DNA from 2 places in the Arthrobacter glacialis genome. Region 2 is predicted to be linked to the other one. Evidence: riboswitches for the same ligand, from Rfam matches in the RefSeq annotation. Region 2 holds a riboswitch; the other holds the start of a gene.

Region 1 (15,626 bases), on a different contig from region 2:
GCATCCGTGGCCATCAAGCAGGGCGACATCGCCGCCCTAAACATCGCTGTGACTCACCTGCTCGCCATTCTTTCGGGGATCAATGCGCAGATCACTGCGCAGGAGGCCGATGTTTTGGCGCTGCAGGGGCAGGTGGCGCCGTTGCTGGCACGGCTGAATTCCCTCAACGGTGAAATCACCGCTGCGGACGCCGCGCTGGCGGCGCTGCAGGGGCAGCTGACGTCGCTGGACAGGCAGGTTACCGCTGCGCAGGCAACCCTCCGTGACCTGGAGGCCCAGAAAAAAACCAACAAGGACGCGGTCAAGTCCCAGAAGGACTTGGTCAGGGGCCTGCAGGACCAGCTGGGATGGGTGCAGAGGCAGATCGGGGCCATTGACGGCCAGATCGCGCTGGGTGGCTGCGCTGCTTGATTTGGGTACAGCAAAGGCCCCTGCTTCCCTTATAAACAAAGGGAAGCAGGGGCCTTGCGCATTGGCGGTGACGGTGGGATTTGAACCCACGTCAGGCTCTCACCTGAACAACATTTCGAGTGTTGCACCTTCGGCCGCTCGGACACGTCACCAACGCGTCAACAATACCGGTTCAAAGCCCCACAACAAAAATGAGCCCACAGACAAGCGCTCACATGGGGCAAGATAGCCCTATGGACAGCGCAATGCGACGTGCCTGGAGCTGGCACAAACAAGGTTTGGACGGATCATTGGCCGGCAGCAACGCCGCAACTGTGTTGGGCAACGCCGGGTGGGCACGGTCCATCGGCGGCGCCAACCCCTACCTGACACTTTTCTCCCGCGCGGGCATTCGCAGGGAAGAGGTTGACGCCGACGTGGTGGCCCTGCGCATCCATGAACTTCCGACGGCGCGCGGCTGCACCTATGTGCTGGGCGCACCCGATTTTGACTGGGCGCTGACGCTCGGAAAGCCCGCTGCCGAGTCCACGCTGAAAGTCTTGGACAGACTAGGGGTGGCCAGGGACGAAGTCCACGCCCTTGAAGCGCAAACTTTGCAGGTCCTGCAGAATGCTGCCACCAGCGGCGAGGGGCCCCTAGATCCCAAACAGCTCAAGGAACTACTGGGCGACGCCGTGCGCAGCCTGGGCGAGGAGGGCAAGAAGAAAGGTGCCTCCACCACGCTGCCCACCGTTCTGGGTCTGCTGCAAGCCGATGGCCGCATCCGCAGGGTCCCCGTCAATGGCAGGCTCGACCAGCAACGCTACGCCTACGCGGCCTGGGGCCTGCCGCCATCGCCGGAGTCGCCCGAGCAGGCCCGGGCCAAACTGATGGAGAACTATCTGGGCTGGACGGGCGGAGCCACGCTCAAACAGACCCAGTGGTTTACCGCGTTCACAGTGGCACAGACCAAGGCTGCGCTCGCAGCCGCCCAGGCGGTGGAGGCCCACGGGATGTGGATGCTGCCAGCCGACGCGCAGAAGGCAGCAGACTTTGTCCCTGAAAAGGAGGAGCAAATCCAACTCCTTGCCAGCAGCGATTCACTGTTCCTGCTTCGCCGCAATGCTGCCGAGCACGTTGCCGACGAGGATGCTGACCTGAAGTTCCTCGACGCCAAACTCTCGCTTCAGGGCGATTTGCCCGACCACCCCATTGTGGACCGCGGCCGCATCATTGGCCTGTGGCAGTACGATCCCGGCCAGGAACGCATTGCCCACTGGCTCTTCAGCGCGCCCACCAGCGCCGTGATGCACAAGATCCAGGAGGTGGCGGCGTTCATTCGCGAGGACCTGCGCGACTTCCGCACCTTCAGCCTTGATTCGCCGCAAAGCCGGCAAAAGCGGATCGACGCCCTCAACGCGGCGGGCTGAAAGTGGCTAGGGTGGTGTGGTCGCGGATAGCAGCGGTGTTGGCATCGCTGGGGCTGTCTTGCCTCGCGTTGGCCGCCTGTACGCAGCCGGGAATGTCGCAGCCGTGCCTCCCGCCGTCGTTCTCGCTCAGCCCCGCCACTGCCAAGTCCGGCGCGAGCATCACCGTCGCGGCGGATGACGCCAGCTGCAACCCACGGTACGGCGAGAACGCCCAGATTCAGGTGGAAGTGTACGACGGTTCCGGCGCCAAAGTTCTTGAGACGCTGGCGCCCACGAACGACGCCGGTGCATTCAGTGTGAGCCTCGACCTGCCGACTGATGCAGTCCCGGCGAGGGCATGATGGCCGCCTACCCTTACAACGTGGATTGGTGTGATGACATGGGGCGGAACAACCGCGTGGGGGCCCTTGGGGCGAAGGAAATCACGCTGGTGTCCTGTGTGATGCCGTCAATGCCGCTGCGGATTGAGCCGTAGCGGGCGGGCTCTTAGCGGTGTCCGCTGAAAAAGTCCTTCAACAGCGCCGCACATTCGTCCTCACGAACACCGGGAAAAACTTCCACCCAGTGGTTGAGCCGGCGTTCCCGGAGCACATCAAACACTGATCCTGCCGCCCCGGCCTTCTCATCCCACGCCCCAAAAACAACGCGCGGCACTCTCGCCAACACAATGGCCCCGGCACACATGGTGCACGGCTCGAGCGTGACCACCAGTGTGCAGCCATTCAACCGCCAAGAACCCAGTTTCGCTGCGGCTTCGCGGATCGCCACCACCTCGGCATGGGCCGTGGGGTCTCCGTGCGCTTCACGTTCGTTGCGCCCCAAACCCAGGACGTCGCCGTCGGGCCCTAGGACGACGGCGCCAATGGGGACATCCCCTGTGGTCAGGGCCCGGCGGGCTTCCGTGAGGGCAATGCCCATCCATCCGGCGTGAAAAGCCGTGGCGGTGGTCTCGATTGGGTGAGATTTCTCGGTGTTGGGCACGGCTCAATGGTAGCTTTTATTCATGCGCGTACTGGTTGCGGATCATCCGCTAATTGCCCACAAGTTGACCGTCCTGCGGAACAAGGACACTCCGTCCTCCGTTTTCCGTCAGCTGACCGAAGAACTTGTCACCTTGTTGGCCTATGAAGCAACGCGGGAAGTTCGCGTGGAACCGGTCAACATTCAGACACCCGTGACCTCCACCGTGGGTACCGGCCTGAGTAAGCCCACACCGTTGGTGGTGCCGATCCTGCGCGCAGGACTTGGCATGTTGGAGGGCATGACCCGTCTGCTGCCCACCGCCGAGGTTGGTTTCCTGGGTATGGCCCGCAACGAGGAAACCCTCGAGGCCATCACCTACGCCGAGCGCCTCCCCGAGGACCTCACCGGCCGCCAGGTCTACGTGCTGGACCCCATGCTGGCCACCGGCGGCACCTTGATCGAAGCCTTCAAGTTCCTCTTTGACCGCGGCGCCGCAGACATCACCTGCATCTGCCTGCTGGCCGCACCGGAAGGTCTGGCCAAGCTCGAGGCCGCCCACGGCGACCGCGACAACGTGCACGTAGTTCTTGCCTCGATCGATGAGGGCCTGGATGAGAACTCCTACATCGTGCCCGGACTGGGCGACGCCGGCGACCGCCTCTATGGCGTAGCGGAGTAATCCCCAACCCCTCCCACCGCTCGCAAGCTCGCGGCGGGGCCCTCGGGGTTGTGGGCCCACCAACCCCTATTCCAAAAATGCCGCCGTTCCCGCTTTTTGCCACCGATAGACAGGTGGCATTTTGCGGGAACGGCGGCATTTTTCGCAGGATCGGCCACGAGTGGCTACAGCAGCGAGCGCAGCGGCGTCCAGCCCACGGGCAGCGGACCCTTAATGGCAGCTCGGTGCCTATCGGCATCGGCTGACCAGCCCTGGGCGGCATGTGAACCGGCGTCGCCAACGGCTCCGCGCGCCATCCGGAAGCCCACATCTTCCAGGACGGCATCCGGGGCGCTGCCTCGGCGCACGGAGGCCCGGGCGCTCCATGAAGGATCATCCCAGCCAGCTCCCCGCAAACTTCTGTAATCGCCATAGCGGGCCGTGTCAGCGTAATCCCAGCACCATTCCCACACGTTGCCGATCATGTCGAACAAGCCAAAGCTGTTCCCGGCCTTGCCAGCAACTGGTTGAGGCCCCTCAACCTCATCCAGTGCTGTCCAGGCAATAGCGGAGAGCGGACCGTAGATGGGTGTCACGGTGCCCGCGCGAGCCGCCCATTCCCATTCGGCCTCGGTGGGCAGCCGGTAGCCGTCAGCGCTGACATCCCAGCCCACCTCACGGCCGCTCACACTGTAGGCGGGCGCATAGCCAGCCAGAGCGGAGGCGGCGTTGCACCACTGCACGGCGTCGAACCAGGTGACGGGGTGCGCAGGCACGCTGGCAGCTAAAGGCGAGGTTCCGGCGTCGTCCATGACAGCACGCCAAGTGGCCGCTGTGACCTGCGTCCGGCCCAGCCAAAATGGTGTCAATGAAACGTCGCGGGTGGATTCCGATCGGGCGTCGCGCAGCGCAATGCTGCCGCCGGGGATCGGCAGCAGCGCATCAGGATCCGAAAAATCACCAGCCACAAGTACTCAGCCCCTAGTTCAAGAAGTTATTTAGTACCAGCCCACGGATTCGGAGTGGCCCCAGGCCCCACACGGTGAACCGTAGCGGCCTTCGATGTAGCTCAAACCCCAGCGGATCTGGGTCTGGAAGTTGGTGCTCCAGTCGCTGCCTTCGCTGTCCATCTTGTTGGCCGGCAGGGACTGGGCAATGCCGTAGGCGCCGCTGGAGGCGTTCTCTGCCGAGGTGAGCCATTCGGACTCGCGCTGCCAGAGCAGGGTGAGGCAGCTCATCTGGTCAGCGCCCCAGCCATGAGCGGCCATTTGACCGGAGGCGTAGGCCTTTGCGGCGGCGGGGTCATCCACGGCAACAGGGGCAGGCGCTGCGGTAACGGCTTTGACCTGCTCCGCTTCGGCCTTGACGGCGGCAGGAGTGGCCGCGGCCTTTGGCGAAGAGCTGACAGCGATGCCGGGGAAGCTAATGGCAGCATCCGTGGGAACTGACACTGCCGGCGCCGGAACCGAGCGGTCCACGGCGGAAACCAGGCTGGTGTTGCCCTGGTCGGAAAGAGTGTTTTCCACGGACTGTGCCACGGAGCCGGCTGCCACCAACGCGCCCAGCACTGCCACGGCAGCCATGCATTTGGCGGTGGCCGTTACGGGGGAGGATTTGCTGGCTGCGCGTGTTCCGTTGCTTGCGGAGGCGAGCCCAAAAAGGGAGGGACGGCGGGTTGATTCGGCGCGACGACGGCCGCGCTGCTGTGGTGCAGACATAGTTGTAGCCTCTCTACGCCTGCGAGGTGAGCTGTCGGGAACGGACTAGAGAATCCGGCCACGCAGTAATGGCAGGCAGAGTTCACTGCTTGAAAGAACTGCGCTGGCTTAACCCCAAGGGCTTCCATGTGGAAGGCCCGCAAAGATTGGGTCCCCCGTCTCTGCCATGGGAATGGAGGGAAATGGGCGGCGGCAGAGCTCGGCGATCCGTCCATTTGTGCCAAAAATCGTAGGTGATTCAGCAGGCACAAATATCAGACTAGTCCATAAGGACAGTCATGTCACGTTTTGGTAACAACCTTTGTAGCGAGGTGAGTGGCATGGTGAGCAATCTTTCATTTACTTAGCAATGCTAACCATCTAGGGTGAAAAGCAAGACGATACGAAACTTTTTCTTTAGGTAGCTGACACGTGATGACTGAAACTTCTCTAAGCACTACGACGCCGGACAGGGCACCTTTGGCGTCCCGCAAGCCCATCGGCGTGGCACCCCTGGCCGCTGAATTGCGGGTGGCGATTATGCGCACCTCCCGGCGGCTGCGGGCCGAGGCTGCCACCAGGGAGATCAGCCCGGGGCAGTATTCGGTTCTGGCGGCCGTGCTCAGAGGTCCGCAAACTGTGGGCTGGCTGGCTGTGCGCGAGCAGATTCAAGCGCCCTCCATGACACGGATTGTGAATGCGCTGGCTGAAGCCGGGCTGGTGAGCCGCGAAGAGAATCCCCAGGACAAGCGCCAGGTGCTGGTTCAAATTACCGAGTCAGGAGCCGCCGCGCTGCTGCGGGCACGCTCAAAACGAACCGCCTGGCTGGCCAAGCGCGTGGCGGACCTAACCCCGAAGCAGCGTGCAACGCTGCACGAGGCAGCTCTGATTTTGCAGGAGATGAGCTCCTAAATGAGTTCCATGTTCCGTTCGCTGAGAGTTTTCAACTACCGGCTCTGGGTGACAGGAGCCCTGGTGTCCAATATCGGTACCTGGATGCAGCGCGTCGCCCAGGACTGGCTGGTCCTGACGGTCCTCACCAATCATTCAGGCACCGCTGCCGGCATTACCACGGGCCTGCAATTCTTGCCCATCGTGTTCCTGGGGCCCTACGCAGGGCTGGTGGGCGACCGCGTCAACAAGAGGAAACTGCTGCTCATCACCCAAACCGCCATGGGAATTTGTGCGCTTTTGTTGGGAATATTGGTTGTCACGGGGGCTGTACAACTGTGGCACGTTTATGTATTGGCCACCCTGCTGGGTGTGGCCAGCGCCTTCGATGCCCCGTCACGTCAGGCGTTTGTGTCCCAGGTGGTTGCCAAGGAGGATGTGCCCAACGCCGTGGCGCTCAACAGTGCGTCCTTCAACCTGGCCCGCCTGGCAGGGCCCGGCGTTGCGGGTCTGGTCATTGCGCTGGTGGGAACGGGGCCGGCCTTCTTGATCAATGCCGCGAGCTTTGCTGCCGTGATCGTCTCGCTGTGGCGCATGCGCACCAGCGAGCTCATTCCCGCAGTGCGGGTGCCCCGGGCCAAGGGGCAGATTCGTGAAGGCTTTGTTTACATCAGGCAGCGCCCGGATTTGATGATGATCATGGTGCTGGTGTTCCTGGTGGCCACCTTTGGGATGAACTTTCAAATCACCAACGCACTCATGGCCACGGCAGTTTTCCATGTGGGGCCGGGGGAGTACGGGCTGCTTGGCTCGGTCATGGCCATTGGCACCCTGGCTGCGGCGTTGCTGGCTGCCAGGCGCAAGACCATGCGCATGGTCTACATCGTCGGTGGCGCGCTGGCCTTCGGCGTGACGGTGGGCGCGGCCGCCTTCATGCCCAGCTTTGCCCTCTACGCCATTGCCCTGGTGCCGGTGGGGTTGGCCTCACTGACGTTCATGAACGCGTGCAATACCACCGTGCAGCTGACCACCGACTCCGCCATGCGTGGACGCGTGCTGGCCGTCTATATGGTGGTGATGCAGGGCGGGACGCCCATTGGAGCGCCGTTGGTGGGGTGGATCGCCACGGAATTCGGCCCCCGCTGGTCGCTGGGCTTGGGCGGCGTTGTGGCAGTTGTTGCTGGTCTTGCTGCGCTGCTGATGCTGAACAAGCGCAACAACGTCACGATGCGGGAGCAAATTGCTGCCCTCCGCCCGTTCGCCCTGGCGCGGGCACTTCACCGCTAGCTGCCGGCCACGAGGCACCCCCCAGCCAGCCAAGGTCCTACGTCCAGCGCTTTAGGTAAACATTTGTTTACTTAGCGTAAAAAACTGGGAAAAAGCTGGGTTTCAGTGAGAACTTGTCGAGGGCATAGTAATCGTGCAAAAACTTGGTTTGAACAAAATTATCAAAATAGTGAGTCCAGCAAAATATGTGCGCGTGCATTACGCGATTATGGTGATTATCTTTGACTCAAATCGTCATTTTCCGTCAAATTGAGAGTAAAACTACAATGTAAGGTTCATCACAAATTAGAGCACAATCTCACATGCTGGACGTTTGGGGCCTTTGTTACTTGCAAGGATGCTTTGTTACGTAGGACACTGACGTATGTGAACACCCACTCAGTGAATTCTGCAGCAGCAGCAACTGTCCGCCTCGAAGCGAGGGGACAGTTTTTGCGCAGTTGTCGAATGCAGGCCTAGATCGCAATACCTGGAAGCCATTGGGGGATGTAGCAACACATGGCAAATTTCAGGCTTTGGCCCATGGGCTGGCCCTCGTAAAGAGGGCAATAAAGCTCTGGATTCTCAGAGCTGAAGGAAGCATTCGCGCCGTCGAGTACGGCCATACACCTTAGGTAGTTCAATGTCAGTAGCATCCGGATACGTCCACATCTCCGTTAGAAACGCCGCCAAGGCCGTTGCCCGCAACAGCAGTCAGGGCGCGCTGGCCCATTCTGCTCATACTGAGCACCCCGGATACTCAGGCGCCTACCGTCCCGACACGACCACTGCCGCATCCCGGCTGCGTGCTGTCCCCGCAGCTGAGGGCTACCCCATGACGGCGCCCACCCCGGTGATTGCCGGCGGCGACAAACTGCGCGGTGTCAGCCCGGACAATGTGGCACGAGGATTTGTTCTGTACGTCGGCGTGGATGAAGACACGGCCGCCGCAGCCGGAACGTCCCTGGCCAAACTGGCGCAGGACATCCGTGCCTACGCTCAAAGCCTGGTGCCGCAAGCCCAGAGCTACGCAGCCGTGGCGATTGCGCCGTCGGACGCTGTTGGCACCGCCTTGGACGTTGTCCGCTCCACCTTTGGAGACCCCACCGTGGCCAGCCGCCAACGCCAGGAAGCAGTTCGCGTCCCGGTTGCCGATCAGCGACCCACGGGCGTCCTGATCGATCTGGCCCGCCGCGAAGTGCACCTCGACGGTGACACCCTGAACCTCACGTTCAAGGAATTCGAGCTGCTGAACTACCTAGTGGAAAACGGCACTCGTACAGTGGGCCGCGACGAACTCCTTGAGGGCCTCTGGAGCAACGCCGACGAGGTCCCCAACGAGCGCACCATCGACGTTCACATCCGCCGCCTGCGCTCCAAGCTGGGCCGCCTGGCCAACACCGTCCGCACCGTCCGCGGCGAAGGCTACCGCTTCTACGAGCACCCCGAAGTGGTTGTTTGGGCCGCCCCGGAATACTCCATCTGACGCTGGTCCCGGACTAGTTCCGGCACGTACGACGGCGGTTGTCTCACCTTAGGTGCGGCAACCGCCGTCGTACTGCTTTAAGTGTCACTAAACTGTGAACATGAGCGAACACCACATTAAAAAGTTGATCTTGATGCGCCATGCCAAGGCGGCTTTTCCGCTGGGTGTGGAAGACCACGACAGGCCGTTGGCCCAGCGCGGCCATAGTGAAGCGCCGCTGGCCGGCAAATGGCTGGTGGAGAACTCGGTGCTCCCCGACTTCATCCTGTGTTCCTCTGCCCTGCGAACCCGACAAACCTGTACCTGGGTGTGCCAGCAATTGGCGGACAAGGCTCCCACACCCAAGCTCGAGACAGCGCTCTACGCCGCCGGGGCCACCTCCATGCTCTCGGTGGTCAACCATGTGCCGGAAACCGTGAACACGCTCATGGTGATTAGTCACATGCCGGGCATCCAGTCCCTGGCCCTGCGCCTGGCCTCACGGGATTCGGATCAGGACGCCTACATGGACCTGGCGTCAGGCTTCCCCACCAGCGCATTCGCCGTCTTTGACTACACCGGTGACTGGGCAGCCCTTGACGGTCAGGATGCCCAGCTGAGCAACTTTGTGGTGCCGCGCTAGGCCCTAGTGGGTGGGCTCCAGCGCTTAGGTTCTACGCCTCGATCTCCGGCATCAACGTCTTCAGCGTCCACGTCTTCTTCTTGTTCACGGCCGCCCAGGCAAACAGCAAACCGAGCACCGTGTAGCCCAGCAGACCCAACACAATGGGTATCAACGGCGCCAAATCCGCGCCATAAATCAGGTGCCGCATGCCCTCCACCACATGCCCCATGGGCAGGATCTGATGCATGATGTGCAGCGGTTCGGGCGTGGTCTGCCACGGGAAAGTGCCGCCGGAGGAAACCAGCTGGAGCACCAGTAAGATCAGCACCACAAACTTCCCCGGCGTGCCCAGAAGCGCCACAATTCCCTGAATCAGGGCGGTAAACGCCAGCGACGCCAGCAACAACAGACCCAGGGTCAGCCACGGGTGGCTCGGCTCCAGCCCCAACCCAAACTTCACTACCGCGTACAGCAGCAGGGCCTGCCCCGTGGCGACTGCGGCAAATGGCAGCCAGCCGCCCACGGCAATCTTCCAGGACGGGGCGTTGGAGGCCAGGGCGCGCACAGTCAAAGGCCGCATGACCTGGACCAGCATAAACGCACCAATCCACAGGGCCAGGACCAGGAAGAACGGCGCCAGGCCGGATCCGTAGTTCGCGGCCTTGGCCTGCGAGATGGAATCCACGCGGATGGGATCGGCAATGACGCCGGCTGCGTTGAGCTTGTCCTTGTCGTTGGGATCCGGCACCGAACCTGCGCCGCTGAGCAACTGTTTGGACAATTCGGCAGCGCCAGTGGAAAGCTTGCCGGACCCGTCTTTCAAATCGCCCGCACCGGTGTTGAGCTTGGTGGCGCCGGCCGCCAACTGGTTTGCTCCGTCCAAGGCTGATTCTTGCCCGTCTGCCAAAGTGGCCGCACCTGCGGAAAGCTCCCCGGCCCCGGCATGGGCCTGGGCAATCGCAGCGGTGAGTGTCGGCGTGGCGCCGGCCAGCTTGGCAGCACCTTCTGCCACGGCGGTGGAGCCGTCGGCCAGTTTTTGGATGTCGGCTGCGTCCGTGGCCAGCTGATTCTTTAAATCGGTGACGGTGGGACTCGTCGCTGCGCCGGCCAGCGAGGAGCGGATCGCCGCCGCCTGTGCTTGTGTGAGAACTCCGTCGCTGAGTAGTTGTGTCAGCTTGTCGTTGATAGCCGCCGTGGCAGCGGCATCCACCTTCCCTGCCGTCCCAATGGCGCCCTGGACTTTATCATTCAACGCAGCGTTGCCGGCCGCCACCGCGGCGGCACCGGCGGAGAGTTTCTTGGTGTCATCGGGCAGTGTTGCGGTTTGGGATTCCAGCTGGCCTAAGCCCTTGTCCAGGGCTGCGGCACCAGCCTGAAGCTGCTTGGCACCGGTCACTAGCTTCGTTTGGCCCGCCACCAGGTCATTGGTGCCGTTGCGAAGGTCCCCCGTGCCGATTTTCAGCGTCCCCACTCCCGTGTCCAAGGTGGCGGCACCCTCGGCGAGCTGTTGGGCGCCGTCGGCCGCTTTCACCAGCTGGGCATGGATGGTCCCGTAGCCGCTCAACAAAGAGTTGGCCGTCTGCAGTCCCACCTGCTGCGCCACCGACGCGTGGACCTGGGTGGTTACCTTGTCCACAATGGAGGTCAACAGATAGTTGTTGGCGTCGTTGGTGGTCACGCTCATCATGGCCTGTGTGGCCGAGTCAAAATTCTCCGGCGACGCCAGATTGGCAGAAAAATCCTTCGGAATCACCAGGGCAAAGGCAAACTCGCCGTTCTTCACGCCCTCATTGGCCTCGGCAGGAGTGTCCACCAGCCGCCAGTCGAACTCGTGGCCCTCCACCAAATTTTCCGCCACATCCTCGCCAACGCGCAGTTCCTTGCCGTCCTTGGTGACAACACCTTCATCCTGGACCACCACGGCGGCCTTGAGCTGATCCAAATTGCCGTAGGGATCCCAGTTGGCGTACAGGTACACGGCACCATAGAGCAGCGGGACCATCACCATGGCCACAATCGTGAGCTTGGGCAGCAGGCCGCCCGTCATGCGCTTGAGTTCGGACAAGGCCAATCGGAAGACTGTCACTGGATTTCCTCCGTGGTGTGCTTTGCTGTTTCACTGGCGGGTGTTTCGACGGCGGGTGAGTCCGCAGCGGGCTCGTCCGGTTCCGGCTCCGGTTCCGCAGCTACGGCGGCAGGGGGCTCCACGCCGTCGGACACGGCATGCGCATGGGCGTTGCCGGCAACTGCGGCGCAACCGACCCAATCATCGGGCAGCCTGCCCACCACGCCAACCACCATCAAGGGTCGGAGCGGGGCATCGGCGGGTGCATCGGGGTCCAAGCCCAAGGAGCCGCTGGCCGTCCGCTCCAGGAGGGGCAGCCAGGCGGAGACGTCTGCTGTGTGGCGGTCAGGGGAGTCCACAACCACCACGTCAACATCCTTGTTGGCCAGCGCCAATTCAAGTTGCAGGTGCAGGAGCCGGGCGGGTTCAAGTTCCTCCACCCATTTCTCCAAGATGTCCCTGAAGCCGTGCTTGACCAGCCACTCCGTGGGGCGTGTGCGGTCGCGGAACTTGAAGGGGACCAGCGCCAGGTCCTCCGATGTCAGGGACCGCACGGTGAGATGGTTCTCGGGGGCATTGACGTCGGGGGCGTCCACAATGGCGCTGCGGCGTCGCAGGGACACCATGGATCCGTCGTGTCCCAGGGACACAGTGCCCGTGGAAGGCTTCATGCGGCCCGTCAAGGCCAGGGCAAGGGCTGTGCGCCGCTCCTGGCCGTCGGCTTGAATCAGGAGCACTTGTGCCTTGTGTGCCTCCACGGAGGTCGCGGGAAGCAGCGTGTGCCTGCGCCCATCGATGTGCAACTGGTGAGCAACGAGCATTGGGCGCTCCTTAGGAGATGGGGTCAGCTGCACAAAATTATCAGTGCTGACCAGTCAGTGCAAAATTCACGCGGATTCGTTCACCAGCCACTTTTCCACACGAGCGCGTCCAACCCATGACTGCCCCGCCGCATTCACCTCCAATTCCAAACAGCAGCTGATGCGGGTTGCTGGCCCCGGGAACCGCATCAGCTGCAGTTTCAAAGCTCCCCAGGGCACAAAGAAGGCGGCCTCCCCGCGTTTTGACGCGAGGAGGCCGCCCTGGCCGGCACAAGCCGGAGAAATCAGTCGTTCAGTGCTGCCTTGAACCATCCGGTGATGGTTGACGGGTGGGTGATGGCGGTGCCAACAACCACGGCGAAGGCTCCGGCGTCCATGGCTGCACGGGCCTGGGCGGGGGAGTGGATGCGGCCCTCGGCGATGAGCGGCTTGCCCAGGTCTGCGGCAGCAATCTCGGCCAGCAGTTCCAGATCGGGGCCCTCGGTCTTGGGGCGCTCGCCCGAGTAGCCTGCCAAGGTGGTGCCGATCAGGTCAGCTCCGGCTTCTACGGCAGCAACGGCGTCGTCGAAGGAACCACAGTCCGCCATGACAAGGGCATTGGATTCGGCGTGGATGCCGGCGATGGTCTCGGCAAGGCTCAAACCGTCCGGGCGGGGGCGGCGGGTTCCGTCAATGGCCACAATGTGGGCACCGGCATTGGCACAAGCCAGCGCATGGCGCAGCGTGGGGGTGATGAAGACGCCGTCGTGGCCGTCCTTCCACAAACCAATGACGGGAACTTCCACTGCTGCGCGGGTGAACTGGATGTCCGCAATGCCCTGGACGCGGATGGCGCCCGCTCCGCCAATGACGGCCGACGCCGCAACCTGGGCTGTGGTGCGCGGGTCACGCATGGGTTCGCCCGGGTAAGCCTGTGCGGAAACCACAAGTTGTCCGGCGAGAGAATCGAGGTTGGTAAGTTTCAGCGTCACGGTGACTCCTAGAAAGTAGAACTAATTATTGAGCAAAGACCAAGGACGCCGCGCCAACAATGGCGGCTGTGTTGCCCAGCGAGGCACGCACCACGGGCACGGCGGCCAGCGGTGCCAGCAGCTCGGCGCGCAGAGCTTTCTCCATGGCATTCCACCAGAGATCGCCGGCGTCCGCCAATCCACCGGAGACCACAACAACTGCTGGGTCCAGGATGTTGATCAAACCGCCCACGGCTTGTCCGGCAGCGGCAGCCGCTATGGCAATGACCTGCAGTGCCAGCTCGTCGCCGGCCCGGGCTGAATCAAATACTGCGCGGGTGTCGGTGAGGGCCGCGCTGCCGCCTTCCCGCAAGTACGCTGCGTGGATGGCGGGACCGGAGGAGATGGCTTCAACGTGACCGGAATGGCCGCAGGAGCAGGGCAGTGCCGTGCCGCGATGGACGGCGAAGGGCGACGCGAAGTGCCCCACATGCCCGCCTACAAAGTGCTGGCCCAGCAACGGCTGGCCATTAACCACAAAGCTGCCGCCAACGCCGGTACCAAAGGCAACCATGAGGGCCGTGGAGGCGCCGGCGCCGGCACCGTGCCACGCCTCGCCCAGAGCATGGGCGTGCACGTCATTGACCACGGCGCACGGCAGTCCCAGACGCTGGGTGAGGCCCGCCGTGATGTGGGTTCCGGTCCAGCCCAGGATGGCGTCGGTGGCGGAGATGACAGTGCCCTCGGCGGCGTTGATGACGCCTGCCGAGCCAACGCCCACGGCGTCAACCACCAGGCCCTGCGCACCGGCACGTTCAATGAGTGAGCGCACCATGGCTGCCGTGGCGTCCAGAATGGCTTCACCGCCGTCGCGGTTCAACGTGGGGATCTGATCGGTGAGCAGCACCGAACCGTCCTGCGCCACAACCCCGGCGGCTGTTTTGGTTCCGCCAAGGTCAACGCCAACTACGTACCGCATAGTGAATCCTTCAGAGTAAAAACGTTCAAAGCAAAAAAGATGCGCCCATTCACCAACTGACCCGCAGAAAACGGCGAAAATCATCCATTTCGGAGTGATTTTCGGCGTTTTCTGCGGGTCAGTTGTAAAAGGAGTGTTAGATCAAGCCCGTGCGCTCAAGGATAACCTTGATGGCTGCGGTCTCGTCCTCGTCCAGGGAGAGCATGGGGGCGCTCATGACGTTTGTCTTGATGATGCCCATCAGGACCAGGGCGGTCTTGAACGCGCCCAAGCCTGCAGCATTGCCGGACAAGCGGCCAGGCTTCGGGGTGTAAACGATGTTGAAGACATCGGCGATGCGGTCCTGTTCGGCAGCTACACCGGCCCAGTCGCCTGCAACGGAGAGGTCGTACATGCGGCGGTAAGCAGCCGGGTCAACGTTACCCAGGCCCGGAACTACACCCTGTGCGCCGCCGAGCAGTGCACCGTCAACAACCACTTCGTGGCCGGTGAAGATATCAAAGTTCGGGATGTCCTTGGCGCCGATGAGCAGCTGACGGAAGGAAACATCGTCACCGGAGGAGTCCTTGACACCGGCAATGACGCCTTCGCGGCCCAGCTCCAGGAGCAGGTCGGTGGGCATCTTGAAGTGGGTGCGGACCGGAACGTCGTAGACGAACACGGGCACGTCAACAGCCGAGGCCACGGTGCGGATGTGGCGCCCGGTCTCTTCAGCGTTGCTGATGGCGTAGTACTGGCTGGTTGCCACGATGGCGTCGGCGCCCAGGGAGACCATGCGGCGTGCTTCTTCAACAACACGGTTGGTGGTCTGCTCAACAGCACCAACCAACAGCGGGACCTGTCCGGCGTTAACGCCGGCAATGGTCTTCAGCACGGTGTCGCGCTCGTCGTTGGTCTGGTGGGTCACTTCGCCGGAGGAGCCGTTGACGAACAGGCCAGTGACGCCGCCGTCGAGCAGGTGGCGGGTGAGGTTCTCCAAGGAGGGAACGTCAATGGCGCCATCAGCGGTGCGGGGGGTGCATACGGGAGGGATTACGCCCTGGAAACGAGAAGCGACGGTAGTCACGTGAATTACTCCAAAATTGTGTTGATTAGTAGAAAATTAGGGGCCCGCGCGCCCTAGGAGGGCGCGGGGACTAGATGTGAAGAAGCGACGGCGCAGCGCCGAGGAGCTTCTTCGTGTAGTCGTTGGACGGGTTGTCGAAGATCTGCTCAGCCGAGCCCTGTTCAACAATCTGGCCGTAGTACATGACGCAAATGCGGTCAGAAACGTAGCGGACCGTCTGGATGTCATGGCTGATGAAAACCATGCCCAGGTTCAGTTCCTTCTTCAGGTCAGAGAGCAGGTTCAGCACCTGTGCGCGGACGGAGACATCCAGTGCGGAGGTGGGCTCATCGGCCACAATGATGTCCGGGTCCAGTGCCA
Region 2 (15,626 bases):
CCCTGCTGCCCGGATACGGCGGCTGGGTTTGGTTTGCCACGCTGGCCAGGGTTTCCCGCGGCAAGGCCTCCACGGTCAATGAAGTGGGGATGCTTCCCACCAATGATTCCGTTCTGGCGCCCCCGTGGGTGCCCTGGTCCGAGCGGGTGCGCCCCGAGGACCAGCCCGCTCCTGAGGAGGAGCATGGCCTGGTTGAACCGGCCGACGCCGAGGCTGACGCTGATTCCGAGGCTGACGCTGACGACGACGGTGATGAGTCTCCTGCGGACGACGGCGCGCCCGGCGAGACTGACGCCGACGAGCAGAACTAGAGACATGTAGTGCTAAAGAAGCCCCACCAGCTACTGGTGGGGCTTCTTTCATCTGATGTCTGCGAGGGGTCGGAGAGGCTCGGCCCTAGCGTGGTTTGTGCGGACGTTGGCGGCGTTCCCTTGCCGTTTCATGCCAAACGAATAAGGCAAAAAGTCACAGAGTGGAACTCGTGGACAACTAAAACGCACAAACATAGGATGTTATCCATGACAAAATATGGATGTGAGCCGGGTCACTCAACGGTGACGCCGGCAAGGTTGCGGGGCTGGGGCGCCGGAGTGATTGTTTTTGGCCTGGGTGCCGCGCTGGCTGCGGGGGCCATGCCGGCCATTGCCAATGAGGTGAATGCGCCAACAGTTGCCACGCCGTGGGCGGCAGGCACTGCGCTTCCTGCCACAGGACTGAGTTCTCAAACCGTTGGCTTCCACGCCAATCAGCCAGTGGCTTTGGATCAGGCGGCACTGCCCAAGCACGCCGCCAACCGTCTGATTGTTGACGTCACCACCTTCGGGGCCGACCCCACGGGTGTGAAGGACTCGGCCAAGGCGGTCAATGACGCGATTGTGCACGCCAAGAGCTTGCACAAGCCAACCACCATTCTTTTCCCCTGTGGCGTCTACTCCATGTATCCGGAGAATGCTCCGAAGCGTGAACTCTACGTTTCCAACACGGTTGGCGCCGACCAAAACTACAAAACAAAGTCCATCGGCCTGCTGATCGAGGACATGGAAGATGTGATTGTGGAGGGCATGGGCTCGCAGCTCACCTTCCATGGCAGCCAAACCGAATTTGCCAACATTCGCTCCACTGACGTCACCATCCAAAACCTGGACACTGACTGGTACGCCGCCGGAACCCTGGACCTGCCCGTTGTGGGCAGTGGTGTTGCCGACGGTTTCGGGTACCGGGACATCCAGGTCCCCGTGGGTGTCAACGTCGCCATCAATGGCGCAACAGCCACTTTCAATGGTGAAAACAGTCCCGCAACAGGCCTGCCGTACTGGACACATGCACCCTCGGGAGCCACCGGCGGACACAACCAGACCCGGGACCTCGCCACAGGCCAGACCCTGCGCACGGGAGTTCAGCTGTGGAACAACTCGCGGGCCGTTACCGATCTTGGCAACGGTGTGTACCGGGTCAGTTACAACAACGCAGCCGACCCGGGCGGCACCGGCAAGGCGTACGAGATCCGCAAGACCACCCGTGACACTCCTGGTGGGCTGATCTGGGAATCCCAGCGCACGGCCCTGAAGAACATGAAACTGCACTACCTGCATGGATTTGGCATTGTGGGCCAGTTCAGCAAGGACGTGGCTCTGGATGCGATCACGCTGCGCACAGACTTTGGCACGGGCCGCCAAACAGCCGCCTTTGCCGACTTCATCCAGATGTCAGGCATTGCCGGCAAGGTGCAGATCACCAACTCACTCTTTGACAACCCGCACGACGATCCCATCAACATCCACGGCACCTACGTTGAGGTCAAGGCCGTGGACCGGGCGGCCAAGACCGTCACCTTGCAATACATGCACAATGAGACGGCCGGTTTCCCGCAGTTCTATGCAGGAGATGAACTGCGCTTCGTCAAAAAGGCCACCATGCTGCCCGAGGGTGCCACCACCTTCAAGGTGGCCAGCGTTGACGGCCCCACCGGCAAGGACTCCACCAAGAACCTGACGCAGATGACTGTGACTCTCGACGGCGAGCTCCCGACAAATCTGGCGGCGAGCCAGTTCGTGGCCGAGAACCTCACCTACACGCCCGAGGTGTACATTGCCGGCAACACGTTCCAGTCGGTGCCCACCCGGGGCATCCTGGTGACCACCCCTCGTGAGGTGCTCATTGAACGCAATGTGTTCGACCAGATGGGCATGGCCAGCATTTACATTTCTGCCGATGCGGCCTCGTGGTACGAATCCAGCGGAGTGGACAATGTAAACATCCGCAACAATGTCTTTGACCGCCCCAGCACGGGCTCCGCGACCATCTTTGTGGATCCCACCAACAGCCAGAGCGAAGCCGGCAAGGCAGTCCATCACGGCATCAACATTGCGGGGAACCGCTTCTCGGTGCTCCCCGGCGGCCAGCTGGTCAGCGCAAAGTCGGTGTCCGGGCTGGACTTCACCGCAAACACCGTCAATCACTATGCGCCCACCAATCCCGTCTCGGTGAGCTCGTCCAAGGCGTTGTTCAATTTCAGTTCCAGTGCTGACATCGACATTGCGGGGAACACGTATGAAAAGGGCTTCAACCTGCGGGCCAACACCTCCGGCATGGATGCCGCAGAGGTTAGAGGTACGCCGGATGCGATTGTGAACAATGGCGACAACATCACCCCGCTGGGCAATCCGGCGTCGCCCCTGGCCACCGGTATGGGTTGGGTGCGCGAAGATGTCTCCAAATGGACGGCCGTGGACAAGAACACGGTGACACTTAAGGCAGGCTCCAGCGGCCTGTGGGCTACGCAGAACGCTGCTGTGAACATCCTGCGCCAGAATGCGCCCCTGGTGGGTGACGCCACCATGGTGGTCAAGATGAGCGGCGCCACCGCGTCCCAGTACGAAGAAGCCGGGCTGATTCTCTACTCCGACGATGACAACTATGTTGCCCTGCAGCGCAAGCATGCCAACGGTTCGCCCGTGCTGGCACTGGTCACGGAAACCGGTGGCAGCCCCAATGAAAACACCAAGGTGGCGGCTCCGGCTGCTGCTGACGTGTGGTTGAAGCTGGTCCGCGCAGGCAACCAGTACACGGCCAGCTACTCCACCGACAATGTCACTTTCACCACCATCGGGACCGTCACCAATGCAACGGTGACCAACGGCAAAACAGGCATCCTGGCTGTTGGCGCCAGCAGCGCAAACGCGCCGTTCACGTTCACTGACCTGTTGGTGAACACCGTGGCCCAGCCGTTCTTTGAGCAGGTGAACGCGCCGGAACCGGCAAAGTTGGTGGCGGGCCTGGCGGCCCCCGTGTGGACTGGTGTGCAGTTTGCTGCGCCCAGTTCGCCGCTGGCCGCGCTGGCGTCCGTGCCCGCAGCCACCAAGTCTGTTTCAACGAAGTTCACGGCAGCCGATGCCTCCACCGGCCTGCAGGTGCAATTCAATGACAAGGTTGCCACAGCCGGCTCAGGAGGTGCCTACACCTTCAATCTGCTGCCCGGGGCCAACGTGGTCCAGGTCCAAACCATGGGCAGCGACGGCGTCTCCTCGCAAACCTACCGTTGGGTCATTTCCCGTCAAGGTGCGCTGAACAAGCCGGGCGCCAACTTGGTCTGTGCACCGGTTGTGGTGCCCACAACGCCGCCAGCTACTGTGCCACCAACTACTGCGCCACCAACAACTGTTGCGCCCACCACCGCACCTCCGACGCTGCCGCCGGTGACGACGGCCCCGCCGACAACGACCAGCCCGTCCGTCACTCCGCCTGCAACGACCGCTCCGGCCACTGTTGCGCCGTCCGGTTCAGTGGACGCGGAAACGGTCTCTGCCGGTGGCGAGCTGACGGTGACCGGCAAGAACTTCAAGCCGGGCACAACAGCCACGTTCACGCTGCATTCGAACCCGGTGGTTTTGGGAACGGCCGTGGTTGCAGCTGATGGAACGGTGTCCCTGACTGCCACGGTGCCGGCCAATGCTCTTGCTGGTGCCCACACCGTGGTCATCACAGGAACCGGCATCAACGGTGAGGCGGCCAAGGTCAGCATCGCCGTGACAGTTGCCGGCGGCACTGCCACGGGCGAGGCAACAACCGCTGCGGCAAAGACGGCCGCCGCGGCAGCGGATGACCTGGCCAGCACGGGAGCCAGCGGCTCCGTGGTGGGCGGGCTCGCCGTCGCCCTTGTCCTGGGCGGTCTGGTCCTGTTCTGGACTACCCGACGGAGGGCAGCCAACCACTAGGTCTGCATGGCGCTTGGGGAGGGTTCGCAGGCGGGCACAAGGGAGGCGGCTTCCGCAGGGGAAGCCGCCTCCTTGATATGCCTGGTGATGCGTGGAGCTAAATGTTTTCGATCACGTAGTCAATGCACTTGGTCAGTGCCGTGATGTCTTCGGGGTCGATGGCTACAAAGGTGGCGATGCGCAGCTGGTTGCGGCCAAGCTTGCGGTACGGCTCGGTGTCCACAATGCCGTTGGCGCGCAGCACCTTGGCCACGGCTGCGGCGTCCACTGACTCGTCGAAGTCGATCGTGACAATGACGTTGGAGCGGTCGTCCGGGTTCACCACGAACGGGGAGGCGATGGGGGAGGACTCGGCCCAGGAGTAGAGGCGGCCGGCGGAGTCGGCGGTGCGTGCCGAGGCGAAGTCGATGCCGCCGTTGGCGTTGAGCCACTGGACCTGGTTGTTCAGGGTGACCAGGGTGGAGAGCGCAGGCGTGTTGTACGTCTGGTTCAACAAGGAGTTGTCAATGGCTGTCGTCAGGTTCAGGAAGTCAGGAACCCAGCGGTTGGACGCGCCGATGCGGGCGGCGCGTTCCAGCGCAGCGGGGGAGAACAGCGCCAGCCAAATGCCGCCGTCGGAGGCGAAATTCTTTTGCGGGGCGAAGTAGTAAACGTCGCTCTCACGCACATCCACTGCCAAACCACCCGCGGCGGAGGTGGCATCCACCAGCACCAGCGCGCCGTCGTCAGCACCTGCAACGCGCTTGACGGGAGCGGCAACACCCGTGGAGGTTTCATTCTGCGGCCAGGCGTAGGTGTCCACGCCAGCCTCGGCAACAGCCACCGGCCGGGTGCCGGGGGCCGAGGTGATGATGGAGGATGCGTCAAGGAACGGCGCATTGTTGGTGGCGGAGGCAAACTTGGAGCCGAACTCGCCGAAGGAGAGGTGCTGGGCCTTGTTCTCCACCAGGCCAAACGCTGCAACGTCCCAGAACGCCGTGGAGCCGCCAACACCCAGGATGACCTCGTAGTCGTCAGGGGCGCCAAAGAAGTCCTTCAGGCCGCTGCGCACATCGCCCACAAGGTTCTTGACGGGCGCCTGACGGTGGGAGGTGCCCAGGAGCGTTCCGCCAGCCTCGGAGAGTGCAGCAATCTGCTCGGGGCGAACCTTGGAGGGGCCGGCGCCAAAACGCCCGTCGGCCGGGCGCAGATTGGCGGGAATGGTGAGGGGCGTGGATTCGCTCACAAGTTGCTCCAAAAAATTAAAAGATGGAAGTTGGTTTAAGACCCAAGGGCTGTTGCCAATTCTGCCGTAGAACTTCGCTCAGCGGAAAAATGCTGACATGTACTGAACAAACCGCCCACCCATGGCCGTTCCCCGTGCACCCATGACTGGCGCGCAGCTGCCCCAGGTTTCCTTCCGTAGCGCCACTCAGGCTAACGTAGAGATGAAAAGGCTTTGCCCAAAATCTCACCCAACAACAGGAGGATACTGCCGTGGCCGATCTGATTGACACGACCGAAATGTATTTGCGGACCATCCTGGAGTTGGAAGAAGAGAACATTGTGGCCCTGCGGGCACGCATTGCCGAACGCCTGCACCACTCAGGTCCCACAGTTTCCCAAACCATTGGACGCATGGAACGTGACGGCCTGGTGATCGTCTCCGGTGATCGGCACCTGGAACTGACCCCTGCCGGCCGGGACAAAGCCACCCGCGTGATGCGTAAACACCGGCTTGCTGAGAGGCTGCTCTCCGATGTGATCGGGTTGGACTGGGCCTACGTCCATGAGGAAGCCTGCCGCTGGGAACACGTCATGAGCGAGCGGGTGGAACAGCGCTTGTTTGACCTCCTGGGCCGGCCCGAAGAATCCCCCTATGGCAATCCCATTCCCGGGCTTGAAGAACTTGGCGGGGAGATCTCGCCCTTGTTTGCCGCGGGACTCGTCACACTGGTTGAGGCCATGAGCAGTTACTCCCCGGAGCAGCAAGTGATCATCCACCGGCTTTCTGAGCGCATCCAGGTGGATCCGGAATTGTTGGTCCAGCTTGACGAAGGCGGGCTGCGCCCGGGCGCACAGATTTCCTTGGCCCAGGTCGGGGAGTACATTTCGGTCCGCGTGCCGGGGATCGAAGGGGCGTTGGAACTGCCGCCCGAGGTGGCTTCCCATATTTTCGTCTCCATGAGTTGACTCACAGTTATTGATAACTAAGGTAACGGAATTATTACGTTTACCGCTCGTACCGTATAGTAATAAACAGGCGCTGTAATCAAAGCGTTACCGTTGGGCGACACCGAACCTTGCCTTCGCACAACGGACAGCAATCATTTAGGCAAGGGCGGGGGAACCACTTTCGGCAGGCTTGCAGCCTGCCTTGGGGTGAAGCCCGTCATCGAAAACACAGCAAACTATTCGCTGACACTGTCCTTTTGGGCAGTGCCTTGGATAGATCTGTGTCTCGAGGCTGGGCCGGATCAAAAGTTTCACTCTCTGATCCGAATCCGACAGCTAACTCCGCAGGTGCATCAAAGAGAGGTTTTTAGTGTCAGAAGATAAGCAGCGGGGACGCCGTCGGGCGTCGTCGCCGGCTACTCATGAGCTCGTAGTTATGACCGGCAGCCGCCGCGAAGCACTTGCCGTTGAGCGCGCCAATTCATCATCGAGCGTTTCCGTAGCCGCTTTGCTGCGTGCCGGAGCCGCCAGCGGCGCAGGCCAAAAAATGGGCGTCGCCATGGCCGCCACGGGCTTGGTCCTGGCCGTCACCTTGCCCTCGGCCCAGGCGGTTGACCAGCAGCCGATGGAACCGGAATTTGCCGCTTCGGCGCAGACTCTGGTCAGTGCATCCGCTGATATCCCGATCACTTTTGCGGCCCCGGAAATTGGCAGCAAATTGAACCCCGATGGCCAGCTGAAGGAAACGTTGCAGGTCAACGCCTCCAACGTCGCCCCCGCCGCCTCCAAGGGAACGCTGTCAGCGCCGCTGAAAGTCTTGGCTCCAAGCTCTCCCTTTGGTGACCGCGTAAGCCCCATCACAGGCCAGATTGATGAACACCACACCGGCCAGGACTTCGCTGTTGCGAGCGGCACCGAAGTGCTTGCGGCCGCCGGCGGAACCGTTACCTTTTCGGGCTGGCACACCTACGGTGGCGGCAACAGGGTAGTGGTGGACCACGGCAACGGGCTCTCAACCTCCTACAACCACATGAGTAGCAATTCAGTCAAGGTTGGCCAAAAGGTTGAGCGGGGCGAATTGGTGGGCATCAGCGGCTCCACCGGTGCATCGACCGGCCCCCACCTGCACTTCGAGGTTATCGTCAACGACGAAACTGTCGATCCCATGGGCTGGCTTTAATTCATTCACAGGCAACTTTTGATTACGACTTAGTCACACGACCGTGACCTGAACGTGACATTGCCAAAAATCTGTTGTAACGTCGTAATCGCGCCAACTTCGAATCAAGCGGGCGTCCATGAGTGGATTGCCTAGCTCTGCCACTGCTCGTGGTCCGTTCGTATCAATCGTCTGGCAGGGGCGGGGGAACCAATAATCGGGCTTCGCATTTATTGCAGAAGTCCTTGGGGTGAAGCCGCGAAGCGTTAAACCACGCATAAGAAATGTTTCTTTGTGTGCGCCATAACGTGGAGCGGCCGGGTGACTCCCATCCGAATCCGACAGCTTACCTCGCAGGCATTGGGAGAGGAAACCTTCTTGGCTTCAAATACTGCCCTTGGGCGCCACCGCGCCGAGGTTGTTAAGTCCAGCCCGATCTCCACCCTCACGAAAGCCGTCAGCTTCAACGTCGGCGGGGTTGGTCGTCAGGCGGCTGTTATCGCAGCTGCATCAGGTTTGGTACTTACATCCGGTATCGCAGCAAACGCGGCTACTCCCACGGTGGAGCGCGCTTCTGACGGTGCCACTACGCTGAACATGAAGACGGAACTTGCGTCCGCCATCACAGCAGCTTCCACGGTGAAGATCTCCTTCGCCACCCCCGCAATCACCTCCACCCCGGCCCCTGTTGTTGAGGCTCCGGTAGTTGTAGAGGCAAAGAGCAGCGACGTTGTTGCAGCACCAGTTGTAGAAGAGGCAGTGGCACCCGCCGCAGCACCGGTTGCAACGGTAACCACAACGGCCCCTGCAGCACAGCCTGTTACCCAGAGCGGGATTGGCGCAACCATTGCCAGCGCCGCCTTGGCTCAGATTGGCGTTGCCCAGGACTGCACAGCACTTGCCAGCAACTCCTTGGCTGCCGCTGGAATTAACTTCCACGACTGGCCCGCTGGCTACTTGAGCTTGGGTCGTACGGTTTCCGCAGCCGAAGCTCAGCCCGGTGACTTGATTTACTATGCAGATGGCGGCATGGGCATGGCCCACATCGCTGTTTACATTGGCAACGGCCAGGCCGTACACGGTGGATGGGGCGGCGGCATGACCGCTGTCTTCTCCGCCAACGTCGGTTCAGGCCCCGTTTTCATCGCCATGGGTCACTAAGAACTTTTTATACCCAATAAACCCCGTCCTTGGACGGGGTTTATTGCTTTAAACGCCGCGCGCCAGCCCGTGAGGCTCCGTTGGTGCGCGGTAGCATGGCCACATGCTGACTTTGACCCCACACCCATGCAGGCAGTGATTTTGGCCGGTGGGCTCTCCCGGCGTCTGGGTGGTGTGCCCAAGGCAGGTCTCCTCGTGGAAGGCAGCACGTTGCTGGCCCGCACAGTTGCGGCTGCGGCGGCGGTGATCGCCGCCCAGGAAGCGAGTCTGCAAACTGCGGGACGGATTCTTGACCCGGCCGCAGTGCAGGGTGAGGTGGGTGCCCAGGCCCGCATCGCCGTCGTAGGTCCCGTGGAGAGCATTGCCAGGTGGCTGGGAACAGTGGAACTGGGTGAGCTAGTGGTGGCCGTGCAGGAAGATCCGCCTTATGCCGGCCCTGCAGCGGGAATCGCTGCCGGATTGGCTGCCCTGCCACGCAGCGAGGACCCTGCAGAAAGGGTCCTGATTCTGGCGTGTGATATGCCTGCGGCTGCTGAGGTGGCCCAACTCCTGCTCGCAGCGGATGGCCTTGGGGCGGACAGCCCTGAAGCAGGCAGCGCTGCGCCACCACACGCCGTGCTAGCCGTGGACAACGGCCGGCTGCAGCCGCTGGCAGGAATCTACCCCGTGCGGCAGTTACTGGCTGCCGTTGATGCGGCGCGGGTGTCACAGCGGCTGGCGAACGCGTCCGTGCGCTCACTCATTGCTAGTGTGGCTATCAAGGAATGTGCTGTCCCTGCGGGAATCACCGCGGACATCGACACGTGGGATGACGCCCGCAGCCACGGCATTGCGGTGCCCGGCGGCGGACAGGAATGAGGAACCAGTTGGAAAATCAGGACCAGATTCTGCAGGCGTGGATGACCAAGCTGCAAGAAGCTTTTGAGATTGCCGACATTGAGGTGGACATCCAGGGCGTGTTGAATGTTGCCGGCGTGGCAGCGCACTCGATTGTTCGTCCTGCCGCACCCCTGACCACCTTTGTGGCAGGGTTGGCGGCAGGCTTGGCCGCAGGGTCCGGGCAGACGGATGAGGCCACGGCCATGAAGGCGGCCCTGGGGCTGGCCAAGTCCCTGGCAGCGGCAGAACGGGCCGAGCCTGCGCCCGGCACACCAGCTGAACAATAACCCCATGGATTCCACGCCGGCAGAAACGCCACGCATGTTGCCGCATACATGGGATGAGGCCAGGGCGCTTGCCTACGCGCTCCCCGAGGCGCTGCCGGCCCACCCTGTGCCACTGGCGGAGGCCATGGGCCGGATATTGTTAGGCGATCTGCAGGCACTGAACCCCATGCCCCACTACGCCTCATCCGCCATGGACGGATGGGCGGTTGCGGGCAGCCCGCCGTGGATCTTTGCCCAAGAGGGGCGCCGGCTCGTGGCCGGGCAGGCGATTCCCATTGTCACGGGCGGCTTGATCCCCGCCGGTGCCAAGGCTGTTTTACGCAGCGAGTCGGGCCAGGTTAAGAACGACGACGACGGCCTGCCAGTTTTGGTTCTTGGCTCCGAGTCCCGGCCTGGGGAACCCAAAAACGGCCAGCACATCCGCCCCGTGGCACAAGAGGCTGCCCTGGCTGAGGTTTTGATTAAATCCGGCACCACGCTGAACCCGGCCCACATTTCCCTGGCCGCCTTGGGCGGGTCTGATGAACTCCATGTTTTGGGCAAGCCGATGGTCAAGCTGGTGCTGACAGGCGACGAGGTGATCGCGTCCGGGATTCCGGAACCTGGCGCGGTACGCGACGCTTTTTCGCCGCTGTTGCCGGCCGTGGTGACTCTTTTGGGCGGCCAGGTGGTGGGTCTGGAGCGGGCCAACGACACCCTTGAGTCCGTCTTGGCGGCCCTGGAAGAATCGCCCGATAATCCCGCCGATGTCCTGATCACCACGGGGGCCACGGGAAACTCCTCAGCGGATTTTCTGCGCCGTGCCATTGCAGCAATGGGCGGCACCATCCACATCAACAGCATCGCCATGCGCCCAGGCCACCCCACCTTGCTGGCCGAGCTGCCCGACGGCCGCTTCCTGGTGGGCCTGCCCGGCAATCCCCTGGCGGCCATGGTGGCGCTGCTGAGTGTGGCCGCCCCCTTGCTGGCAAAACTGGGCAGCGCCCCCATGCCAGGCACCTTTGAGGTCCCCTGCGGTACACCCATCAAGGAGTTCCAGGGCCCCACCAGACTCATGCCGTACCGACTGGTGTACGGGCTGGCATCGCCGTGCGCGCACACGGACTCCGCCATGATGCGGGGCCTGGCCGCTGCCGACGGCATCATGGTGGTCCCGCCCCATGGGGCCAAAATGGGGGAGACCCTCACAGCTTTCGCGCTGCCATGGAAGTAGGGGCCGGGGACGCGGCGTCCTTGGACGCAGTCGCCGGAGAGGCTGCGGCCGGGGCACTTCGCCATGGTGACGTGAGCGGTCAGCCGGTTTCCTTCGGCTGCGCCGACGGGCGGGTGTTGCACGGGCATGAATTTGTGGTGCCCAGCGGTGTTGGTCAGCGCGGCACTGTTGTCATTGGCAGTGCCACAGGAGTGCTGGCCAACTATTACCACCGCTACGCAGCCTTCCTCGCGGCCCACGGCTTCGCCGCTGTCACCTTTGACTACAGGGGGATTGGCCAGTCCCGCGGCGGATCATTGCGCGGTCAAAACCAGCGCTGGTTTGAATGGGGGTCGGCGGACATTGATGCCGTACTGGCATGGGCCCTGGAGCGTTCACAGGGCTTGCCGGTGAACTTTGTGGGGCACAGCTTTGGCGGCGTTGGCGTGGGGTTGGCGGCAAGCGCCAGCAAGCTGTCCCGCATCCTGACGGTGGGCGGGCAGCACGCATACTGGCGTGACTTTAGCTTCCGGTACAAAATTGACCACGCCGTGCGGTGCCTAGTCACGGTGCCGCTGGTGGCCGTGGTTGGCTATTTTCCGGCCAAGCGCCTGGGCGTCATGGAGGATCTCCCGCGCGGCGTGGCCTTGGACTGGGCACGGTCCCACAAGGACTTTATTGCTGCGGCGCCCGCTGGCTCTGAACGTGATGCCCTGCGCGCGAACCAGTTGGCCGTTACGGCTCCCATCCTGGCCGTGGCGCCTCATGACGACCACTACGCCACCATGGCCGCCATGGAACGGGCCGTTGCATACACACCCAACAGCGCCGCCCGCATCATCCACCTGCGCCCGGAAGACTATGGGGAGTCCGCCATGGGCCATTTCGCCTTGTTCCACAGCAGATACAGGCACACGTTCTGGGAACAATCGCTGGGATGGCTCCGCGACGGAAGCTGGGCGTAGACGGGCAGGCGGGCAGTGCACCCCGCTCTCTCCCCAACGCTCGCGCAGTAGTGGGGCGTTTTTCCTCAACGCTATCGCAGCACGGAACTGAGCAACAGGCTGGTCTCACTGTTGACAACACCCGGGATGGAACGGATCTTGCCCAGAACCTTGTCAAAATCTGCCAGGTTTTCCGCACCCAACTCTGCCACCAGGTCCCAGGCACCATTGGTGGTGTGCAAAGCGCGGATCTCGGCCAGCCCCTTCAGCTGGCCGATGACCTGGTCTGTGGCCCTGCCTTCCACTTCTATGAGGGAGATGGCGCGAATGGCTAAAGGATCCAGCTCATCACGCACACGCACGGAGAAGCCAACCACAGTGCCGGAAGCCAGGAGCCTCTCAAGCCTGCTGTTGACGGTTGCCCGCGAAACGCCAAGCCGTCTTGCCAGGCCGGCCACGGGTTCTCGGCCGTTCTCACGAAGTGCTGACAGCAGTGCCCGGTCCAGATCATCAAGGGGGGTCATGCGCAAATTGTATAACGCGGTGCTACATTCTGTGCACAAACCATGCGGAATGTGAGTGATTTGCCCATTGAACATGCAAATCGCTGCGCCGTACAGTGAAGGAAACTATGTGAAGGAAGCCCCATGACGCGCTTTGTGGACGTTCAAAATATGATTCGCTGGGTTGCCGCGCGCGGTCCGGAAACCATTGTGGCCGAGATGGTGGAATACCTTGCCGATGATTTTCGGCGGTGGGAGGAGTTTGACAAGACTCCTCGCGTGGCCAGCCACACCCCGTTTGGCGTGATTGAGCTGATGCCCACCGCCGACCATGACAGCTATGCCTTTAAGTACGTGAACGGCCACCCCTCAAACCCTATGCGTGGGTTTCAAACTGTCACGGCATTTGGTGTGCTGGCTGATGTGCACAATGGCTACCCAACGTTCATGTCGGAAATGACGGTATTGACGGCGCTGCGCACTGCTGCAACCTCGGCCATGGTGGCCAAGAAACTGGCCCGGACAGATTCCCGCCACCTCGCCCTAGTCGGCACCGGGAGCCAGTCCGAATTCCAGGCACTGGCGTTTCGCGGTGTTCTGGGGATTGAAAAACTTACGGTGTGGGATACCGACCCGGCGGCTATGGAGAAATTTGTGCGCAACATGCGCCCGCTTGGTTTTGACATCACCCTGGCCGAGTCGGCCATGGCAGCTGTCCGGGGGGCGGACATCATCACCACCTGCACGGCAGACAAGACCAAGGCCACCATTCTCACCGCTGACATGGTGGAAGCGGGCGTCCACATCAATGCCATCGGTGGGGACTGCCCCGGCAAGACGGAACTTGAGGCCGCCATCCTGCAGAGAGGCAGTGTCTTTGTTGAGTTTGAGCCCCAAACCCGCATTGAGGGAGAAATTCAGCAGCTGCCCGTGGGATTTCCCGTCACGGAGTTTTGGCGGGTGCTGTCCGGGCAGGCCGCTGGCCGCGTTGCCCGTGACCAGGTGACTATCTTCGACTCGGTGGGATTTGCTGTCGAGGATTTTTCGGCCCTGCGCTTTGTCCGCGATTCAGTGGACGGCACCGAGTTCTTCGCAGAGATTGACCTGGTGGCGAATCCCGCGAACCCCAAAGACCTGTTCGGCCTCATGGGCGTTCTGGCTCCCACCGGGTAATGACCCCTGGCCGGAGCGGACGGCCCAGCACTCACGGCTGCGCGAGCGCCGGGGTAAGGAGGGGGCGGTCTGCCGCCGTCCTTGACTAGCTAACGGGCTCCAGACGGATCACCACTGATTTGGAGGTGGGGGTGCCACTGATGTCGGCCTTGGAATCCAGCGGCACCAGAACATTGGTCTCCGGGTAGTAGGCCGCGGCACAGCCAACGGGGGTGGAATACGCCACCACACGGAAGTCTGGGGCCCGGCGGTCAACGCCGTCCTTCCATTCCGACACCAGGTCCACCATGGCGCCGTCGGCAATGCCCAGGGCATCCAGATCGTTTTTGTTCACAAAGACCACCCGGCGCCCGTTCTTGATGCCGCGGTACCGGTCATCCTTGCCATAGATGGTGGTGTTGTATTGGTCGTGGGAGCGCAGGGTCTGCAGGAGCAGCCGACCAGCCGGGACCTTGGGGTATTCCAGCGTATTGGCGGTGAAATGGGCCAGTCCCGACGCCGTGGCGAAGGACCTGGAATCGCGCGGCCCGTGCGGCAAAACAAATCCGCCGGGCTGCTCGATCTTGGCCTCAAAATCCTCAAAACCTGGCACGACGGCGGCAATATGCTTCCGGATCAGGCTGTAGTCCCCTGCCAAGGCGCTCCAATCGGCGAGGGGCGCGCCGGGGCGGGTGCCGCCGTCGTCCGTTTCAAAAAGCAGTGCTGCGAGCCGGCACACGATGGCCACTTCGGAGAGCAGGTTCTTCGACGCCGGGGCCAGACGCCCGCGCGAGGCGTGCACGGCGCTCATGGAATCCTCAACGGTGACGCGCTGGTCGCCGCCAGCCTGCGCGTCGCGTTCGGTGCGGCCAAGCGTTGGCAGGATCAGTGCCTGCTTGCCCGTGACCAGGTGCGACTTATTCAGTTTGGTGGAGATTTGCACGGTCAGTGAGAGGTTTCCGAGTGCTTTTTCGGTGACATCTGAGTCTGGGGTGGCGCGCACAAAATTGCCGCCCATGCCCAGAAAGACGCCGGCGTTGCCGTCGCGCATGGCCTCGATGGCAGCCACGGTGTCAAAGCCGTGGGCGCGAGGTGAGGCGAAGGAGAATTCCGCATCAAGGGCGTCGAGGAATTTTGCTGGCATGCGCTCAAAAATGCCCATGGTTCGATCGCCTTGAACATTGGAGTGGCCGCGGACCGGGCACACGCCGGCGCCGGGCTTGCCAATGTTGCCTTGCAGGAGCAGCAGGTTGACCACATCGCGGAGCATGGCCACGGAATGCTTGTGCTGGGTCAGGCCCATGGCCCAGCAGACAACCGTGGCCTTGGACGCGAGCAGCCGCTGGCCGGTGGCCCGGATCTGGTCTTCGCTGAGACCGGAGGCGGTGACAATTTCAGCCCAGGTGACGGTCTCCAACTGCTCCAAGTACTCGCCGAGACCCGTGGTGTGGGAGTCGATGAACGCGGTGTCGAACACGCGGCCGGCATGCTCGGATCCGGGCCGGCGCTGTTCCTCGAGCAGAAATTTGCCCAAGCCCTGGAACAATGCTTGGTCCCCGCCGAGTTTGATCTGCAGGAAGTCGTCGGCGAGGGCAATGCCGCCACCCACCAGCCCGCGCACGGTTTGGGGGTTTTCGAAACGCATCAGCCCGGCCTCGGGCAGCGGGTTGACGGCAACAATGATGGCGCCGTTCTTCTTGGCTTTTTCCAAGGCTGTCAGCATGCGCGGATGGTTGGTGCCGGGGTTTTGCCCGGCGATCAAAATCAGTTCAGCCTGGTAAATGTCCTCCAGTGACACCGAGCCCTTGCCAATACCGATGGTCTCCGTCAGGGCCGAGCCGCTGGATTCGTGGCACATGTTGGAGCAGTCGGGCAGGTTGTTGGTGCCCAGTCCGCGCACCATGAGCTGGTACAGAAATGCTGCCTCGTTGGAGGTGCGCCCCGAGGTGTAGAAAATGGCTTCATTAGGATCCTTGAGCGC

The links. A riboswitch is a leader RNA that binds a small molecule or an ion and turns the genes downstream of it on or off. The one in region 2 is predicted to bind cyclic di-AMP.
Region 1: it holds a riboswitch for cyclic di-AMP, as region 2 does, so the genes downstream of both, CVS28_RS01685 (aggregation-promoting factor C-terminal-like domain-containing protein) here and CVS28_RS04670 (NlpC/P60 family protein) in region 2, are expected to answer to the same signal.

What each region holds. Positions count from the first base shown of each region.
Region 1 covers NZ_PPXB01000001.1:372,709-388,334, forward strand. The annotation lists gene CVS28_RS01650 (coiled-coil domain-containing protein) at 1-411, shown strand, start outside; tRNA gene CVS28_RS01655 (tRNA-Ser) at 474-563, opposite strand; gene CVS28_RS01660 (DNA glycosylase AlkZ-like family protein) at 645-1,820, shown strand; gene CVS28_RS01665 (hypothetical protein) at 1,913-2,161, shown strand; gene tadA (tRNA adenosine(34) deaminase TadA) at 2,307-2,738, opposite strand; gene upp (uracil phosphoribosyltransferase) at 2,824-3,462, shown strand; gene CVS28_RS01680 (formylglycine-generating enzyme family protein) at 3,627-4,409, opposite strand; gene CVS28_RS01685 (aggregation-promoting factor C-terminal-like domain-containing protein) at 4,440-5,159, opposite strand; cyclic di-AMP (ydaO/yuaA leader) riboswitch at 5,162-5,358, opposite strand; gene CVS28_RS01690 (MarR family winged helix-turn-helix transcriptional regulator) at 5,574-6,050, shown strand; gene CVS28_RS01695 (MFS transporter) at 6,051-7,316, shown strand; gene CVS28_RS01700 (winged helix-turn-helix domain-containing protein) at 7,939-8,781, shown strand; gene CVS28_RS01705 (SixA phosphatase family protein) at 8,882-9,403, shown strand; gene CVS28_RS01710 (YhgE/Pip family protein) at 9,435-11,471, opposite strand; gene CVS28_RS01715 (ABC transporter ATP-binding protein) at 11,468-12,271, opposite strand; gene CVS28_RS01720 (N-acetylmannosamine-6-phosphate 2-epimerase) at 12,556-13,242, opposite strand; gene CVS28_RS01725 (ROK family protein) at 13,268-14,200, opposite strand; gene CVS28_RS01730 (dihydrodipicolinate synthase family protein) at 14,337-15,266, opposite strand; gene CVS28_RS01735 (ATP-binding cassette domain-containing protein) at 15,337-15,626, opposite strand, start outside.
Region 2 covers NZ_PPXB01000003.1:214,332-229,957, reverse strand. The annotation lists gene CVS28_RS04695 (DUF3027 domain-containing protein) at 1-311, shown strand, start outside; gene CVS28_RS04690 (beta-xylosidase family glycoside hydrolase) at 519-4,214, shown strand; gene serC (phosphoserine transaminase) at 4,312-5,439, opposite strand; gene CVS28_RS04680 (iron-dependent transcriptional repressor DtxR) at 5,691-6,386, shown strand; cyclic di-AMP (ydaO/yuaA leader) riboswitch at 6,506-6,736, shown strand; gene CVS28_RS04675 (M23 family metallopeptidase) at 6,805-7,548, shown strand; cyclic di-AMP (ydaO/yuaA leader) riboswitch at 7,700-7,901, shown strand; gene CVS28_RS04670 (NlpC/P60 family protein) at 7,906-8,688, shown strand; gene mobA (molybdenum cofactor guanylyltransferase) at 8,815-9,546, shown strand; gene CVS28_RS04660 (DUF6457 domain-containing protein) at 9,555-9,854, shown strand; gene CVS28_RS04655 (molybdopterin molybdotransferase MoeA) at 9,859-11,067, shown strand; gene CVS28_RS04650 (alpha/beta hydrolase family protein) at 11,058-12,011, shown strand; gene CVS28_RS04645 (Lrp/AsnC family transcriptional regulator) at 12,083-12,514, opposite strand; gene CVS28_RS04640 (ornithine cyclodeaminase) at 12,638-13,666, shown strand; gene CVS28_RS04635 (FdhF/YdeP family oxidoreductase) at 13,752-15,626, opposite strand, start outside.